DNA from 3 places in the Cellulomonas sp. H30R-01 genome. Region 1 is predicted to be linked to each of the others. Evidence: riboswitches for the same ligand, from Rfam matches in the RefSeq annotation. Region 1 holds a riboswitch; each other region holds the start of a gene.
What was found. Region 1 has a riboswitch for S-adenosylmethionine ahead of GXP71_RS14600 (NADPH-dependent FMN reductase). Riboswitches for the same ligand answer to the same signal wherever they lie in the genome.

Region 1 (5,112 bases):
GGCGGGCGCCTGCCACAGCACGTCGAGCACGTCGTCGGTGACCCGCACGCACCCGTTCGACACGGCGCCGCGGCCGCGGAGCGTCGTCGTGTGGATCGCGGTGACGGCCGTGCCGGTCGGCTTGTCGTAGTGGTCGATCGTCTCGCTCTGCGTCGACAGCGGCAGGACGCGCGGGGTCGTCGTCCCCGGCTCCGACCAGCGCAGCCCCAGCAGGAACGCCGGCCCGTGCGGGGTCGGGGTCGCGGGAGCACCCGTCGCGACGACGGGGAACGTGCGCACCGACGTGCCGTCGTCGACGGTGAGCGTCTGCGCCGCGACGTCGACCACGACCGACCAGTCGGTGCCCGACGGCATCAGGTCGGTCGTGCGGACCCATCCCGTGCGGCCGTTGACCTGCGCGCGGTCCTCGCGGGGGAGCGCGCCGCGCGTCGCGAGGAGCACGCGCACCCAGCCGGCGGCCTCGTCGACGACGGGCAGCACGTTCGCGGCGCCGAGCACGTCCGTCGGCAGGACGCCGACGGCGGGGCCGCCGACGCTCGCGTGGACCGCGGTCGGCTCGGACACGACGACGGTCCGCCACCGGCCGAGCGACGGATCGTCGTTCTCGAGCGGCGTCAGGCCCTCGCTTCCGGGCAGCCCCGGGACGACGTGCAGGACGTCGACCACGGGCAGCGTCGCGAGGTCGACGGGCGGGGGTGGCGCGGGCGCGGCGGCCTTGGCGACCGCGACGGGTGCGGCGAGCTCGACGGGCGGGGGAGCCGCGACAGGGCTGTCCGTGGCGCACCCGGCCACCCCGACGGCGAGCGCGAGCGCGACGGCCGCACCGGCCGCGCGGCGGCTGGCGGGGACGGACGTGCGCACGAGGACCTCCGGGGTCGGGATCCCATCGTCCGTCAGCGGGGGTCCGCGCGGCAAAGGCGCGAGCGCCGCGAGAACGCGGACGAGCCCCGCGCGAGGGGTGCGCGGGGCTCGCCGGTGGCGGTGGGCAGCTCGCCGGGACGCGTCAGATCGCGGTCGCGTCCCCGATCCGGTGGTACGTGCGGTCGTGGTAGACGAGCGGGGCCACCTCGTCGGTCGTGCCGTGCGCGAGCGCGCGGACCGACACCAGGTAGGACCCACCGACGGGTGTGCGCTGCACGACGCGCCCGCGCACCCACGACACGGCGCCCTCGATCACGGGCTCGCCGGTCGGCAACGCGGTCCAGCCGCCTGCGGCGAACCGGTCGATGCCGCTGGTCGCGAAGCGGGCGGACACGTCGTCCTGCGCGCCGGACAGGAAGCTGATCGCGAGCGTCCGGGCCCGCGAGACGGCCGGCCAGGACGACGACGTCGACGCGAGCGAGAACGCGAGCAGCGGCGGCGCGGCCGACACCGAGATGACGGACGTCGCGGTGAACCCGACGAGCCGGTCGCCGTCGGTGAGGGTCACGACCGCGACGCCCGCGGGGTGGCGGCGGAACACCTCCTTGTACGCGTCGGGTGTGAGCTGCTGCTCGTCCTGCTGGACGAGGTCGGCGTCGAGAGCGCGCAGGATCTCGGCGGTCATCGCAGCGCCTCCGCGAGGTCGGCCGCGTCGCGGACGGCGCGGCGCAGCGGTTCGGCGGCCCGGTCGAGCCAGTGGTCGACCACGGCGTCGAGCGCCGTGGTGTCCCGCAGGTCGGCCTCGGTGACGACGAGCGCGCGCGTCGGGACGTTCGCGCCGAGCTCGACGAGCAGCGGGCGCAGGTGCACCTCGCCGACGAGCGCGTGCGCGGGCGAGCCGGTGACGACGAGCGGGACCGCGACGACCCCGGCGAGACCGTCGGGGCCGTACCCGTCGAGGAACGCCTTGAGCAGCCCGGTGTACGACGCCTTGTAGACGGGCGTCGCGACGACGAGCACGCCCGCGGCGGCGACGGTCCGCAGCGCGGCGTCGGCGGCCGGGCGCTCGGGGGCGAACAGCTCGCCCGCGACGTCGGCGAGGTCGACGGTCGTGACGCCGGCGGTGGTGGGGCCGGCAGGGTCGGCGCCGAGGTGCGGCAGCAGGCGGCCGGCGACGTGCTCGGCGGTGCTGCGGGTGCGGGAGGCCGGGCGCGGGTTGCCCACGAGGGCGACGACGCTCGGACCGGTCGGGTGGCTCACGGTGCGGCTCCTTCACGTTCACGCTTGCCGCACCGGGTGGTGCGGCCTGGTCATCTCCCGGAGCACCCCGTCGTGGAGGGGTTGCTGACCAGCGAGCCGGGGCTTGCGTGCTGGTGCTCGTGACCTGGCCGCGGTTTCTACCAGCGGTCGCGCCGACGGCAAGGGGTCGGGCGACTCCTTCTCGATATGCGGACAAGACCGGTCGGGATTTCGCGTCTCTTCGCCGGATCGCGCGGGCGTCACGGCCTCGCCGCGACCGCGACCGGGACCGGGCCCGGGACCGCGCGAGCGTCGCCGGCTCGCCGCCGCCGTGCCACGATCGCCGCATGACGGACGTCGTCGACCCGCACGTGCTCCCCGCGACCGCCGTGACCAACCTCCGTGACCTCGGCGGCCGCCCGACCGCGGACGGCGGGACCGTCGCGCGCGGCGTCGCGTTCCGCTCGGCCGAGCTCACGTCGGACGGCGTGCCCGACGACCCCGTGCTCACCGCGCTCGGCGTGCGCACCGTCGTCGACCTGCGCACCGCCGCCGAACGCGAGGCACGTCCCGAGCGGCTGCCCGCAGGCGCGCGGCTCGTCGAGCTCGACGTGCTCGCCGATCTCCCCGGGAACGCCGCCGCCCAGGCCGCCACGCTGCTCACCCGCCCGGCGGTACTCCTCGAGACGCTCGACGGCATGGACGTCCCCGAGCAGATGCGCGCCACGTACCGCCGGCTGGTGTCCTCGCCCGCGGCGCTCGCGGGTTACGCGACGTTCGCGCGCACGGTGATCGACGCGCAGGGCACCCCGGTGCTCTTCCACTGCACAGCCGGCAAGGACCGCACGGGATGGGCCGCGACCGTGCTGCTGCTCGCGGCAGGAGTCGACGAGGACGGCGCGACGGACGAGTTCCTCGCCGTCAACCCGGCGGTCCGGGCGACGTTCGCGCCACTGCTCGCGCAGCTCGAGGCCGCGGGCGGCAACCCGGCTCTCGTCTCCCCGTTCCTCGAGGTGCGCGAGGACTACCTGCGGGCCGCGCTCGACACGGTCGAAGCCCGGTTCGGGTCCTTCGACGGGTACCTCGCCGACGGGCTCGGGCTCACGCCCCTCGAGGTCGAGGCGCTGCGGCGCACCCTGCGCGCCGACGCCTGACAGAGGCCGCGCCGCACGGTTCGTCCGGTTGGTCCGTTCGGGTGGTCCGGTATGTCCGATGTTGCCGGGCCTCCGACGGGCGCTGACGATGGTGCGACCGAGCCGACGGAAGGCGGACGCATGCACGAGGACGAGCTGGTCTCCCCGATCCGCAAGGGTGCGCACGACATCGCGCTCGACCGCGAGCGCATGCGCCGTCGTCGCGTCTACCGGCTCGCCGCCTTCGTGCTCGCGGCCGAGGCGTACGTGATCGTCAGCGCGCTGCTGGGCCGCGACCCGCTGCCGTCGCTCCCGGCGGTCGACCCGCTGATCCTGGTCCCGGTCCTGTTCTTCGGGGCGATGCTGCTCCTGCTCGTCGGCACGCAGGTCGGGTCCGCGCGGTCGCCGCACCTCACCTACCGGCCCGAGCAGGTCGACGTCCGGCTCGACGACGTCATCGGGATCGACCCGGTGAAGGAGGACGTCCGCCGCTCGATCGACCTGTTCCAGACGCACCGGCAGTTCGCCGACCAGATGGGCGGCACCCCGCGGCGCGGACTGCTCTTCGAGGGCGCGCCCGGCACCGGCAAGACGATGACCGCGAAGGCGATGGCCGCAGAGGCGGGCGTCCCGTTCCTGTTCGTGTCGGCGACGTCGTTCCAGTCGATGTACTACGGCGCGACGGCGCGCAAGATCCGCGCGTACTTCCGGGCGCTGCGCCGCGCGGCACGCACCGAGGGCGGGGCGATCGGGTTCATCGAGGAGATCGACGCGATCGCGCTGCGCCGCGGCGGGATGCTCGGGGCGTCGTCGTCGCGGACCCTCGTCGGTGCGGCGTCCGCCGGTGCGCCGGGCCTCGTGACGAACGCGATGATGAGCGAGGGCACGGGCGGCGTCGTCAACGAGCTCCTCGTGCAGATGCAGTCGTTCGACGAGCCCACGGGCGGCGACAAGGCGTACAACCGGCTGGTCGCCGCGGTGAACCTGTTCCTCCCCGCGACGCGCCAGATCCGCCAGCGCCGCCCCGGACGCGCACCGATCCTGCTGATCGCGGCGACGAACCGCGCCGACTCGCTCGACCCCGCGCTGCTGCGGCCCGGCCGGTTCGACCGCCGGCTCATGTTCGCCGCGCCCGACGCGCACGGCCGTCGCGCGCTCGTCGACCACTTCCTCGCACGTCGCGCGCACGACGCGGAGCTCGACGACCCGGTCGCCCGTGACCGCGTGGCCGCGTCGACGAACGGCTGGACGCCCGTGATGATCGAGCACCTGCTCGACGAGGCGCTCGTGAACGCCCTGCGCCGCGGCTCGCTCACGATGTCGTTCCAGGACGTCGAGACCGCCCGCATCACCGAGATGGTCGGCATCGGCCAGCCCGTCCGGTACACGCGCGCCGAGCAGGAGCTCATCGCGACGCACGAGGCCGGGCACGCGGTCACGGCGTGGCTCGTCGCGCCGAACCGGTCGCTCGAGGTGCTGACGATCATCCGCCGCGGTGAGGCGCTCGGGCTGCTCGCGCACGGCGACTGCGAGGAGGTCTGGACGCGGTCGCAGGGCGACCTGCGGGCGCTCGTGCAGATCGCGATGGGCGGCTGGGTCGCCGAGGAGCTGTTCTTCGGCCAGACGACGACCGGCCCCGCGAGCGACCTCGCCGCGGCCACGCGCACGGCCGCGCAGATGGTCGGCGCGGCGGGCATGACCGGGTCGCTGGTGTCGTTCCTCGCGACGGAGAAGCCGCTGGTCGACGCGGTCGTCGGGGACGGGCGGGCGCGGGAGCAGCTCGAGCAGGTGCTCGAGGACGCGCGCGCGACCGTGCGGCGGCTCCTGTCGCGCCACCGGTACCTCGTCGAGGCGCTGCGCGACGCCCTGCTCGAGCGGC
Region 2 (5,112 bases), 930 kb from region 1:
CACTCGTCACGGGCGGCGGCGGTCCCGGTGTCGGCCGGGCGGATCGCGGTGTCGGTCATCGTGGGGGGGCTCCTTCAGCCGACGGGCTGCTGGTCGAGGTGGGCGGTGCGGGTGCGGCCGGGGGCGGGCCGGTCGAGACCGAGGTGGTCGCGCAGCGTCGGGCCGCTGTACTCGGTGCGGAACGAGCCGCGCTCCTGCAGCAGGGGCACGACGCGGTCGAGCACGTCGTCGAGCCCGTGCGGCGTCAGGTGGGGCACGAGGATGAAGCCGTCGCTCGCGTCCTCCTGGACGGCCCGGTCGATCGCGTCGGCGACCTGCGTGGGCGTCCCGACGAACCCGCCGCGCGTCGTGACGGCGATGACGAGGTCGCGGATCGAGAGCCCGTCGGCCTCGGCGCGGGCGCGCCACTGCGCGACGACGGGACGCGGGTCCTTGACGTGCCGGACGCGCCCGCGCGTGATGTCGGCGTTGTCGACGTCGGGCTCGACGTCCGGCAGCGGTCCCTCGGGGTCGTACGACGTGAGGTCGACGCCCCACACCTGCTCGAGGAACGCGATCGCGCCCGGTCCCGAGACCTGCTGGCGCCGGATCACCCGGGCCCGCTCCTGGGCGTCGGCGAGCGTGTCGCCGAGCACGACGGTCGTCGCGGGCAGGATCTTGAGGGACTCCTCGGTGCGCCCGAGCGCGGCGAGCCGGCCCTTGACGTCCCGGTAGAACGCCTGACCGTCCTCGAACGTCGAGTGCATCGAGAAGACGACGTCGGCGGTCGCCGCCGCGAAGTCGCGGCCGTCGGCCGAGTCGCCCGCCTGGAACAGCACCGGGTGGCCCTGCGGACCGCGCGGCGTCGGGAACGTGCCGCGCACCTGGAAGTGCGTCCCGACGTGCTCGACCTCGCGCACGGCCCCGTCGCGCAGGAACGCGCCGGCGGCCCGGTCGCCGAGCACGGCGTCGTCGTCCCACGAGTCCCACAGCGCGCGGGCGACCGCGACGAGCTCGGCGGCCCGCTCGTACCGCTCGGCGTAGGGCAGGAACCCGCCGCGGCGGAAGTTCGCGCCGGTGAACGCGTCCGACGACGTCACGAGGTTCCATGCGGCACGGCCGCCGGACAGGACGTCGAGCGTCGCGAACTGCCGGGCGATCTCCCACGGCTCGTTGAAGGTCGTGTTGATCGTGCCGACCAGGCCGAGCCGGTCGGTGACCGCGGCCAGCGCGGCGAGCACGGGCAGCGTGTCCGGGCGGCCGACGACGTCCAGGTCGAAGATCTCCCCCTTGTGCTCGCGCAGGCGCAGGCCCTCGGCGAGGAAGAAGAAGTCGAGGCGGGCGTCCTCGGCCTTGCGGGCGAGGTGCTCGAACGACGCGAAGTCGATCTGGCTGCCGGAGTCGGGCTCGGTCCACACCGTGGTGCTGTTGACACCCGGGAAGTGCGCGCCGAGGTGGATCTGCTTGCGGGGGCGGTTCGTCATTTCGGCGGCTCAGGCGATCGCGGTCGCGTAGCGGCTGACGGGGCGCGCCAGGCCGAGCGTGTCGCGGAACGTCGTGCCCGGGTAGGACTCACGGAACACGCCCGCTGCGCGCAGCAGCGGCACGACCTCGTCGGCGATGCCGTCGACGTCGGTGTGCAGCGCGGCGGGCCGCAGCGTGAAGCCGTCGACCGCGCCGGTCGTCGTCCAGTCCTCGATCGTCGCGGCGAGGTCCGCCGCGGTCCCGACGTGCGCGGCACCCTCGTGCGTGCGCCGACCGGGGGCCGTCAGCGCGTCGAGCAGCGCGAGCCGCTCGCGGGCGGCGTGCTCGGTCCCGCCGAGGACCACGAACAGGTCGGCCACCACGCGGAGCTCGTCGGGGTCGCGCCCGACGGCGGCCGCAGCGGCCCGGATCTCGGCGCGCTGGCGCGCGGCGTCGCCGCGGTCGGCGGGGCGGATGCGCACGACGTCGGCGCGGTGCGCGGCGAGCGCGAACGACGACGAGGACCCGACGCGCACGACGACGGGCGGCTGGCCCTGCGGCGAGCGCGGCGTGATCGACGAGCCGCGCACGGCGAACCGCACGCCGTCGTGGTCGATGCGGTGGATCTTCTCGCGGTCGACGAACCGGCCGGTCGGGACGTCGCGGATCTCGGCGTCGTCCTCCCAGCTGTCCCAGAGCTTGCGCACGACGTCGACGGCCTCGTCGGCCTCGGCGACCGCGTCGGCCTCGTCCTGCGCGGGCTTGCGGCCGAACGCGGCGGCGACCTCGTCGGTCGTGGACCAGCCGACCTGCCAGGCGGCGCGACCGCGGCTCACGTGGTCGATCGTCTGGATCGCCTTGGCGACGTGGAACGGCTCGGTGTGCGTGGTGTCGACGGTCGCGACGAGCCCGATCCCGGAGCTGCGCGGGGCGAGCCGGGCGGAGACGAGCGCGGCGTCGAGCCGGCCGCGCAGCGTCGTGTTGCGGCTGGTGTGCAGCGCGAACGCGTCGTCGAACAGGACGTAGTCGAGCGTGGCGCGCTGCGCGGTCGCGACGAGCTGGCCGAGGCGCTCGGGGTCGAACAGGCGGTGCGGCTCGGAGCCGGTCGCGCGCCACGCCTCGGGGTGCGCGCCGGCGTCGGAGAGGTCGAGGCCGAGGTGGGTGCTGGGGGTCACGGTCATGGTGCGGGTCCGTCTCTGGGGTGCACGGCGGTTGCGGGCGCGCCGAGGGCGCGTCCGTGCCGGGACGTGGCGGTGGGGTGGGACGAGGGAGCCCGCGTCGGCGGGCGGCGGGGTCGGGGCGCTGCGGCCCCCGACCGTCGGTGCGGCGGTAGCGCGGGTGTCAGCGCGTGCGACAGGAGCGCAGGGGGCGACAGCGACACGTCAGGACGGCTGCGCGTCCGGGGGCTCGCCCGCTCATCGCTCTCTCCTCACGGCAGGCCGTGGGCCTGCGTCCGCGCCGTTGCCGTGCGCGGTGCGCTCACGGCCTGGTCGTCACCCGGGGCACCCCGCCGCGCGGGAGGGTTGCCGTCCAGCGAGCCGGGGCTTGGTGCTGGAGCTCATGACCCCGAGGTCGCGTGACCCCGGTGACGAGCACACTAGAAATCCCGACCTGATAGGTCAAGTATCGTCGGGCCCGGTTCTCACATGCCGGACAACGGTGTCCACGATCCGCACCCCGCGGTGCCACACTGCCCGGCATGTCCGCACCCGAGCCGCACGCCTTCGCCGCCGCCTGGGTGGCCGCCTGGAACGCGCACGACGTCGAGGCCGTGCTGGACCACTTCGCGGACGACGTCGTGTTCACGTCGCCCGTCGCCGCCCGGCTCCTGCCCGCGACGCAGGGGGTCGTGCACGGCAAGGACGCCCTGCGGGCCTACTGGACGGAAGGCCTCCGGCAGGTCCCTGACCTGCGGTTCTCCGTCGAGCGCGTGCACGCGGGAGTCGACGTGCTCGTCCTCGGCTACCGCAACCAGTCGGGCGGCGTGGTCGACGAGGTCCTGCGCTTCGTCGACGGGCTCGTGGTCGAGGGGCACGGCACCTACCTCGTCGAGCCGCCCGCCCCGCAGGCGGGCGGCTGACGTCCGGACATCTCACCCCGCGTACCACCGTTCGCACGGGCCCGCCCGACGTGCGGCGCGCCCCTGGTCGCACGACCATGAAGGAGTTGCGACTGGAGAACGCGGTCGTGGACGTCCGGCGGCCAACCCCGGCCACCGGGTCGAGAGAGGCAGTCAGATGGCTCTGTGGCTCATCCTCATCATCGCCGGCGTGGTGATGATCGTCCTCGGCGTCGCCGTCGAGGCCGCGAAGGTCCTGCTGTGGATCGGCATCATCCTGCTCGTCGTCAGCCTCATCGGCTGGCTCGTCGGCAGAGGCCGTCGCGCCGTCTGACACCCCCGCCCACGACCGCCCGCACGAGAGGAGAGACCCATGGGTCTGGACGACAAGATCGAGCACGCCGCCGAAGAGGCGAAGGGCAAGGTCAAGGAGGGCACCGGCCGCGCGACCGGCGACGAGCGCCTCGAGGCCGAGGGCCAGGCGGACCAGACGTCCGCGAACGTCAAGCAGGCTGGCGACAAGGCGAAGGACGCCGTCGACGACGTCAAGGACGCCTTCAAGTAGACCGCTGCACCGGCTCGGCCGGTCAGCTCCGACGGGGACGGTCCGTGCGGGCCGTCCCCGTCGTCGTCCCCGCCGGTCCCCCGGGCGTCTCCGCCCGCGCCGCGCGCATCCGCAGCCCGGCGACGCACTCGACCACGCCGACGGCGGCGAACGCCCACTGCACGGGCGACGTCCAGCCGACGAGCGGCAGCTGCACCGCGACCCACCCGGTCAGCGCCGCGCCGCCCACCGCCGCGACGACGGGCGCGTCCGCCGTCCGTCGCAGCGCGGTCACGAGCACGAGCGTCTGCGGGACACCGACGAGGACCGCGAGCGCGACGGCCGGCACGACCGGCCCGGTGAGGGGCAGCACCTGCTCGAGGTCGTCGACGAGCGGCGCGAACGCGCCCGACAGGAAGCCCTGCACCCCCGCGACGACCCCGACGAGGGTGAACGCGGAGAGGCCCACGACCCACCGGCGCGCTGCACGTCCCATGGTCCGACGCTGCCACCGCCGCCACCGCTGCGGACCGGACCTCCGTCCCGGGCCGTCAGGACACGAGGATCTGCGTCGCCGACTCCTTGAGCATCGCGTCCGCCCAGCGCGCCTGCCGGATCGTCTCCGAACGGCAGCGCTGCGACAGGTCGACGAGGTCCCGCGCGCGCACGCCCTGCGCCGCCTGGCCGATGAGCTCCCAGTCGGAGGCGACGCCGTGCGCGAGGACGTACACGGTCCGCAGGTCCGACAGCAGCGCGAGCTCGGGCGCGCGGGCACGCCCCAGCGCCTCGGACAGCCGTTCGCGGACGCGCCGCGTGACGCCGGGGTCGCGCACCGGGTCCGGGTCGAGGTCCTCGCCCTGGTCGTGCGCGGCCTCGGCGACCTGCCGCACGTGGTCCGCCGACCACGCGGCGAGGTCCCGCGCCAGGAGGTGCACGTCGTGGACGACCGCGTGCCGCTCCGACAGGTGCAGCAGCGCCTCCGCGAGCTCGGTCTCGGAGCGGTGCACCTCGCGCAGCGCGAGCCCCAGCTTCACGTCGCCACCTCCTCGTGGACCTCCGCGCGCGT
Region 3 (5,112 bases), 300 kb from region 1:
CACCGCACGCCGCACGTCCCGCCGGTTCGGCAGGACCGGGAAGCACGCGCCCTGCGTCGCCAGCCACACGGTGCCGACGACGACGGCGGCCGCGGCGAGCACGTCCGGACCGCGCACGAGGTGCAGCACCGCCGACGCGACGAGCAGCCCGAGCGTGAGGATCCAGGACAGCCGGTGGCCGCGCCGCAGCCCGCGGGCGGTGAACAGCAGGACGATCGACACGGTGATGAGCGCCGGGCGGGCCGACGCCGCGCCGGCGTCGGGGACGATGTCGTCGAACAGCGCCAGGTCGCGCCAGACCCCGCGCAGCAGGCTCGAGACGAGCCCGACCACGGCCAGGACCCAGACGGCCCGCGACGCGAGCACGCGCACGTGGACACGACGCCGCTGCTCGTCGAGGGCGGATCGGTCGACTCGCGGGAGGAGCACGCTGCCCGGCATGCGCCCCAGTCTGCCGGGGGTGACCGTCGGCGCACCCCTCGCGCGGGGTGATCCGTCCGTCGTGCGGCGTCAGACGTCCGGCGTCGTCCCCGCCAGCCGCGCGAGCAGGCCGGCGCGGACCGCGGGCCACTCGTCGGGCAGGATCGAGAAGTACGCGGAGTCGCCGCGCGTGCCGTCGGGGGCGAGGCGGTGGCTGCGCAGCACCCCCTCGGGAACCGCGCCGAGCCGACGGATCGCGCCGACCGAGCGCGTGTTGCGGGTGTCGGCACGGAACGCGACGCGCTGCATGCCCCACGTCTCGAACGCGTGCGTGAGCATCAGCAGCTTGCAGGCCGGGTTGTTCGACGTCCCCCACCAGCGCGGCGCGTAGTAGGTGTGCCCGATCTCGACGCGCAGGACGTGGAGGTCCAGGTCGTAGAACGACGTGCTGCCCCGCACCTCGCCCGTCGCCGCGTCCAGCACGCCGAACGCGACCCGCCCGGGCGTCGCCCGCGCGCGGTCCACCTCAGCACGCCAGCCGTCGAGCCCGGCGGGCAGCGGGGACGACATGCCCGCCCACACCCGGTCGTCGACGAAAGCGGCGAGCGCCTCCGCGTGGGTGTCGTCGAGCGGGACGAGCCGAGCACCGTGGCCTTCGAGCGTGACGTCGTGGAGCACAGCGGAAGCCTCGCACGGTCTGGCAGGGTGGCGACCATGGTCTTCTTGGAGCGCGACGGCGACCTGGACGCCCTCGACCTGGTCGGCGAGGACCTCGACGGGCAGGACGGGTCCCACTCCCGGATCCTCGAGTGCACCTTCACGGACTGCTCGCTCGACGGTGCGCGCCTGGACGGCACGCGCGCGTCGGACACCGCCTGGACGCGCGTGCGGGCCGGGTCGCTGTCCGCGGTGTCGACGACCTGGCTCGACTGCCGGTGGGAGGGCGCGCGGCTCGGTGCGGTCGAGGCGCACGGGTCGGAGTGGACCCGCGTCGAGCTGCACGGGGGCAAGGTCGACTACCTCAACCTGCGCGACGCGACGCTCACCGACGTGCGGCTGGTCGGCGTCATGGTCGACGAGCTCGACCTGGCCCGGGTGAAGGCGCGCAAGGTCGTCCTCGACGACTGCCGTGTCCGGCGTCTCGACGTGTCCGGCGCGCGGCTCGAGGACGTCGACCTGCGCGGAGTCGTCGGGCTCGAGCGCATCGACGGCCTCGACGGGCTGCGCGGCGCGCGCATCACGCAGGACCAGCTGCTCGACCTCGCCCCGCTCGTCGCCGAGCACCTGGGCATCGTCGTCGGCTGATCACGCGCCCGTCCCCCGCGGGCCGGGCCCCCTCGGCGCGCGCGACCGACGCGGCCTGACGACGAGCGGGCGCCGAGCCGTCGCGGGCGAGTCAGTCGTCGAGGGCCGGACCGCAGGCGGCGGCCGCGGTGGCGGCGAGGGCGTCGAGGCCGTGCACCTGCACGAGCGGGCGGGTGTCGTCGACGACGGTCCAGCAGGCGTCGACGACGTCGTACCGGGCGGTCGGGCCGTCGGCGAGGTAGCGGCGCAGCGCGTCGACGAGGCGGTCGACGGCCTCGCTCGTCGTGCCGACGCCGACGGACGCGCGGATCGCGCCGCCGGACGCGCCGAGGTGCGCGAGCAGCGGGTGCGCGCAGAACCGGCCGTCGCGGACGCCGATGCCGTGCTCGGCGGACAGGTAGGCGGCGACGAGGCCCGGGTCGTGGCCGGGGACCGTGAACGTGAGGACGCCGACGGGGTCGGCGGAGTCGGGCCAGATGCGCGCGACCTCGACGCCGTCGATCGTGCCCAGGCCGTCGACCAGGCGGGCGCGGAGCGCCTCCTCGTGCGCGAGCAGCGCGCCGGCGGGCAGGGCGGCGAGCCGGTCGCACGCCTCCGCGAGCGCGATCGCGCCGATGACGTTGGGCGACCCGGCCTCGTGCCGCGCGGGGGCGGGCTGCCAGACGGTCCGGTCGGCGCGCACGTCGCGCACGGCGCCGCCACCGGCCAGGTAGGGCGTGCCGGTGTCGAGCCAGTCGCGGCGACCGACGAGCGCGCCCGCGCCGAAGGGCGCGTACGTCTTGTGGCCGGAGAACGCGACGTAGTCGGCGCCGGTGCGGGCGAGCGAGAAGCCGCGGTGCGGGACGAGCTGCGCGCCGTCGACCGCCACGCGCGTGCCCTCGGCGTGCGCGAGCGCGACGACCTCCTCGATCGGCAGGGACTCGCCGGTCACGTTGGACGCGCCCGTGATCGTGAGCAGCGCGTACGGCTGGGTCGCGAGCTCGGCGCGCAGGGCGTCGAGGGTCTCGGCGACCGTCCGCGCGATCGGCAGGATCGTCGTGGTGTTGCCGTGCCGCTGCGACGACTGCACCCACGGCAGCAGGTTGGCGTGGTGCTCGACGTCGAGGACGAGGACCTTGCCACCGGCGGGGACGACACCCGCGAGCAGGTTGAGCGAGTCGGTCGTGTTGCGGGTGATGATCGCGACGTCGTCGGGGCGCGCGTCGACGAACCGCGCGATGCTCTGCCGGGACGACTCGTAGAGGGCCGTCGACACCTGCGACAGGTACCCCGCGCCGCGGTGCACGGACGCGTACAGCGGCAGGACCTCGGTGACGCGCGCGGCGACGGACTCGAGCGCGGGGGCGCTCGCGGCGTAGTCGAGGTTGGCGTAGACCCGCTGGGTGCCGTCGACGAGCGGGACGGTGGTGTCGCCACCGACGACGGGGAGGAGCGCAGCGACGGGCTCGCGGGTCGACACCGGGGCGCCGACCTCGGCACAGGACGTGGTCTCGGCGATGACGGACATGGTGCTCCTCACGGGTCCGTGGGACCCGGCACCGACGGCCAGCCCCGCGCTTGCCGTCCGCCGGTCGGCGGTCGGCCTGGTCGTCACCCGGGGCACCCCACCGCGGAGGAGGGTTGCCGGCCAGCGAGCCGGGGCTTCGCGCTGGCGCTCATGACCTGACGACGAGGGTTCCGCCGGGCGCCGGGGTGTGTCAACGGGAGGCCTCCGGCGTCTCGGATGGCGGGACGGCTTGTCCACTCCTTGGCGCGGCGGCCGTCGGCGCGCGTAGCATCGCCGCAACCATCCAGAGCGGCCGAGAGATCTGGCTCGACGACGCCGCAGCAACCCCCCGGTCCGCCGGGCGAGGGTGCTACCGCCAGGACCGATGGAGGATCGCGATGCCGTACGCCGGTGACCTGACCCCGCAGCAGGCGTGGGACCTGCTCACGAACGACGAGCGCGCGCTGCTCGTCGACGTGCGCACCGACGCCGAGTGGCGTCTGATCGGCGTCCCTGACGCCACCGGGATCGGCGGCCGTGCCGCGCTCGTCGAGTGGACGACCCCGCAGGGCCTCAACCCGCGATTCGTCGACGAGCTCGCCGAGGCCGGCCTGACGCCCGGCGACGAGCGGCCCGTCGTCTTCCTGTGCCGCTCCGGGGTCCGCTCGGTCGCCGCCGCGCAAGCCGCGACCGCCGCCGGGTTCGGCCCGGCCTACAACGTGCTGCGAGGGTTCGAGGGCGACGTCGGCCCCGACGGTCAGCGCGGGCACGTCGGGTGGCGTGCCGAGGGTCTGCCGTGGACGACGCTGTGACCGCCGACCGCGTGCCGGGCCGCGTGCCCGGTCCCGGCGACTGGGACGACCGCTCCGTCGACCGCTCGACGCTGCGGCCCGACACGCTCGCCGTCCGCGGCGGGCTCGTGCGGTCCGAGTTCCAGGAGATGTCCGAGGGCCTCTTCCTCACCCAGGGGTACGTGTACGACTCCGCCGCGCAGGCCGAGTCCGCGTTCGCGGGCGACGTCGACCGGTTCCTCTACTCCCGCTACTCCAACCCGACGGTGTCGACGTTCGAGGAGCGCCTGCGCCTGCTCGACGGCGCCGAGGCCGCCTACGCGACCGCGACCGGCATGTCCGCCGTCTTCACCGCCCTGGCCGCGCTCGTGCAGCAGGGCTCGCGCATCGTGTCCGCCCGCGCGCTCTTCGGGTCGAGCGTCGTGATCTTCGACGAGATCCTCGCGAAGTGGGGCGTGCGCACCGACTACGTCGACGGGCACGTCCTGTCGCAGTGGGAGGAGGCGCTCTCGACGCCCGCCGACGTCGTGTTCTTCGAGACGCCGTCCAACCCCATGCAGGACCTCGTCGACATCGCCGCCGTGTCCCGGCTCGCGCACGCCGCCGGTGCGACCGTCGTCGTCGACAACGTCTTCGCGACGCCCGTCCTGTCCCGGCCGCTCGACCTCGGCGCCGACGTCGTCGTCTACTCCGCGACCAAGCACATCGACGGCCAGGGCCGCGTGCTCGGCGGCGCGATCCTCGGCTCGACCGAGTACGTCCGCGGGCCCGTCCAGACCCTCATCCGCAACACCGGCCCGTCGCTGTCCCCGTTCAACGCGTGGGTGCTGCTCAAGGGCCTCGAGACGATGTCGCTGCGCGTGCGCCACCAGGCCGCGTCCGCCCTGACGCTCTCCGGCTGGCTCGAGCAGCACCCCGCGATCGCGTCCGTCCGCTACCCGTTCCTGCCGTCGCACCCGCAGCACGACCTCGCGCGCGCGCAGCAGACCGGCGGCGGCACGGTCGTCACGCTCAACCTGCGCGTCCCCGAGGGCGCGACGCCCGACGTCGCGAAGAAGACGACGTTCGCGTTCCTCGACGCGCTGCGGATCATCGACCTGTCGAACAACC

Region 2: linked by a shared signal. The riboswitch ahead of GXP71_RS10405 (LLM class flavin-dependent oxidoreductase) and the one ahead of GXP71_RS14600 (NADPH-dependent FMN reductase) in region 1 are both predicted to bind S-adenosylmethionine.
Region 3: linked by a shared signal. The riboswitch ahead of GXP71_RS13260 (rhodanese-like domain-containing protein) and the one ahead of GXP71_RS14600 (NADPH-dependent FMN reductase) in region 1 are both predicted to bind S-adenosylmethionine.

The regions. Positions count from the first base shown of each region.
Region 1 covers NZ_CP048210.1:3,260,382-3,265,493, reverse strand. Annotated here, with positions in the region: gene GXP71_RS14610 (L,D-transpeptidase) at 1-861, opposite strand, end outside; gene GXP71_RS14605 (flavin reductase family protein) at 1,004-1,546, opposite strand; gene GXP71_RS14600 (NADPH-dependent FMN reductase) at 1,543-2,121, opposite strand; SAM riboswitch class IV at 2,137-2,246, opposite strand; gene GXP71_RS14595 (tyrosine-protein phosphatase) at 2,448-3,254, shown strand; gene GXP71_RS14590 (AAA family ATPase) at 3,375-5,112, shown strand, end outside.
Region 2 covers NZ_CP048210.1:2,335,185-2,340,296, forward strand. Annotated here, with positions in the region: gene GXP71_RS10395 (DUF1684 domain-containing protein) at 1-59, opposite strand, end outside; gene GXP71_RS10400 (NtaA/DmoA family FMN-dependent monooxygenase) at 75-1,463, opposite strand; gene GXP71_RS10405 (LLM class flavin-dependent oxidoreductase) at 1,473-2,624, opposite strand; SAM riboswitch class IV at 2,896-3,009, opposite strand; gene GXP71_RS10410 (nuclear transport factor 2 family protein) at 3,143-3,523, shown strand; gene GXP71_RS10415 (DUF4175 domain-containing protein) at 3,681-3,836, shown strand; gene GXP71_RS10420 (CsbD family protein) at 3,876-4,067, shown strand; gene GXP71_RS10425 (hypothetical protein) at 4,090-4,542, opposite strand; gene GXP71_RS10430 (hypothetical protein) at 4,598-5,080, opposite strand; gene GXP71_RS10435 (molybdopterin oxidoreductase family protein) at 5,077-5,112, opposite strand, start outside.
Region 3 covers NZ_CP048210.1:2,958,993-2,964,104, forward strand. Annotated here, with positions in the region: gene GXP71_RS13240 (bifunctional lysylphosphatidylglycerol flippase/synthetase MprF) at 1-441, opposite strand, end outside; gene GXP71_RS13245 (GNAT family N-acetyltransferase) at 511-1,098, opposite strand; gene GXP71_RS13250 (pentapeptide repeat-containing protein) at 1,135-1,725, shown strand; gene GXP71_RS13255 (aminotransferase class V-fold PLP-dependent enzyme) at 1,817-3,232, opposite strand; SAM riboswitch class IV at 3,274-3,388, opposite strand; SAM riboswitch class I at 3,509-3,603, shown strand; gene GXP71_RS13260 (rhodanese-like domain-containing protein) at 3,610-4,023, shown strand; gene GXP71_RS13265 (O-succinylhomoserine sulfhydrylase) at 4,047-5,112, shown strand, end outside.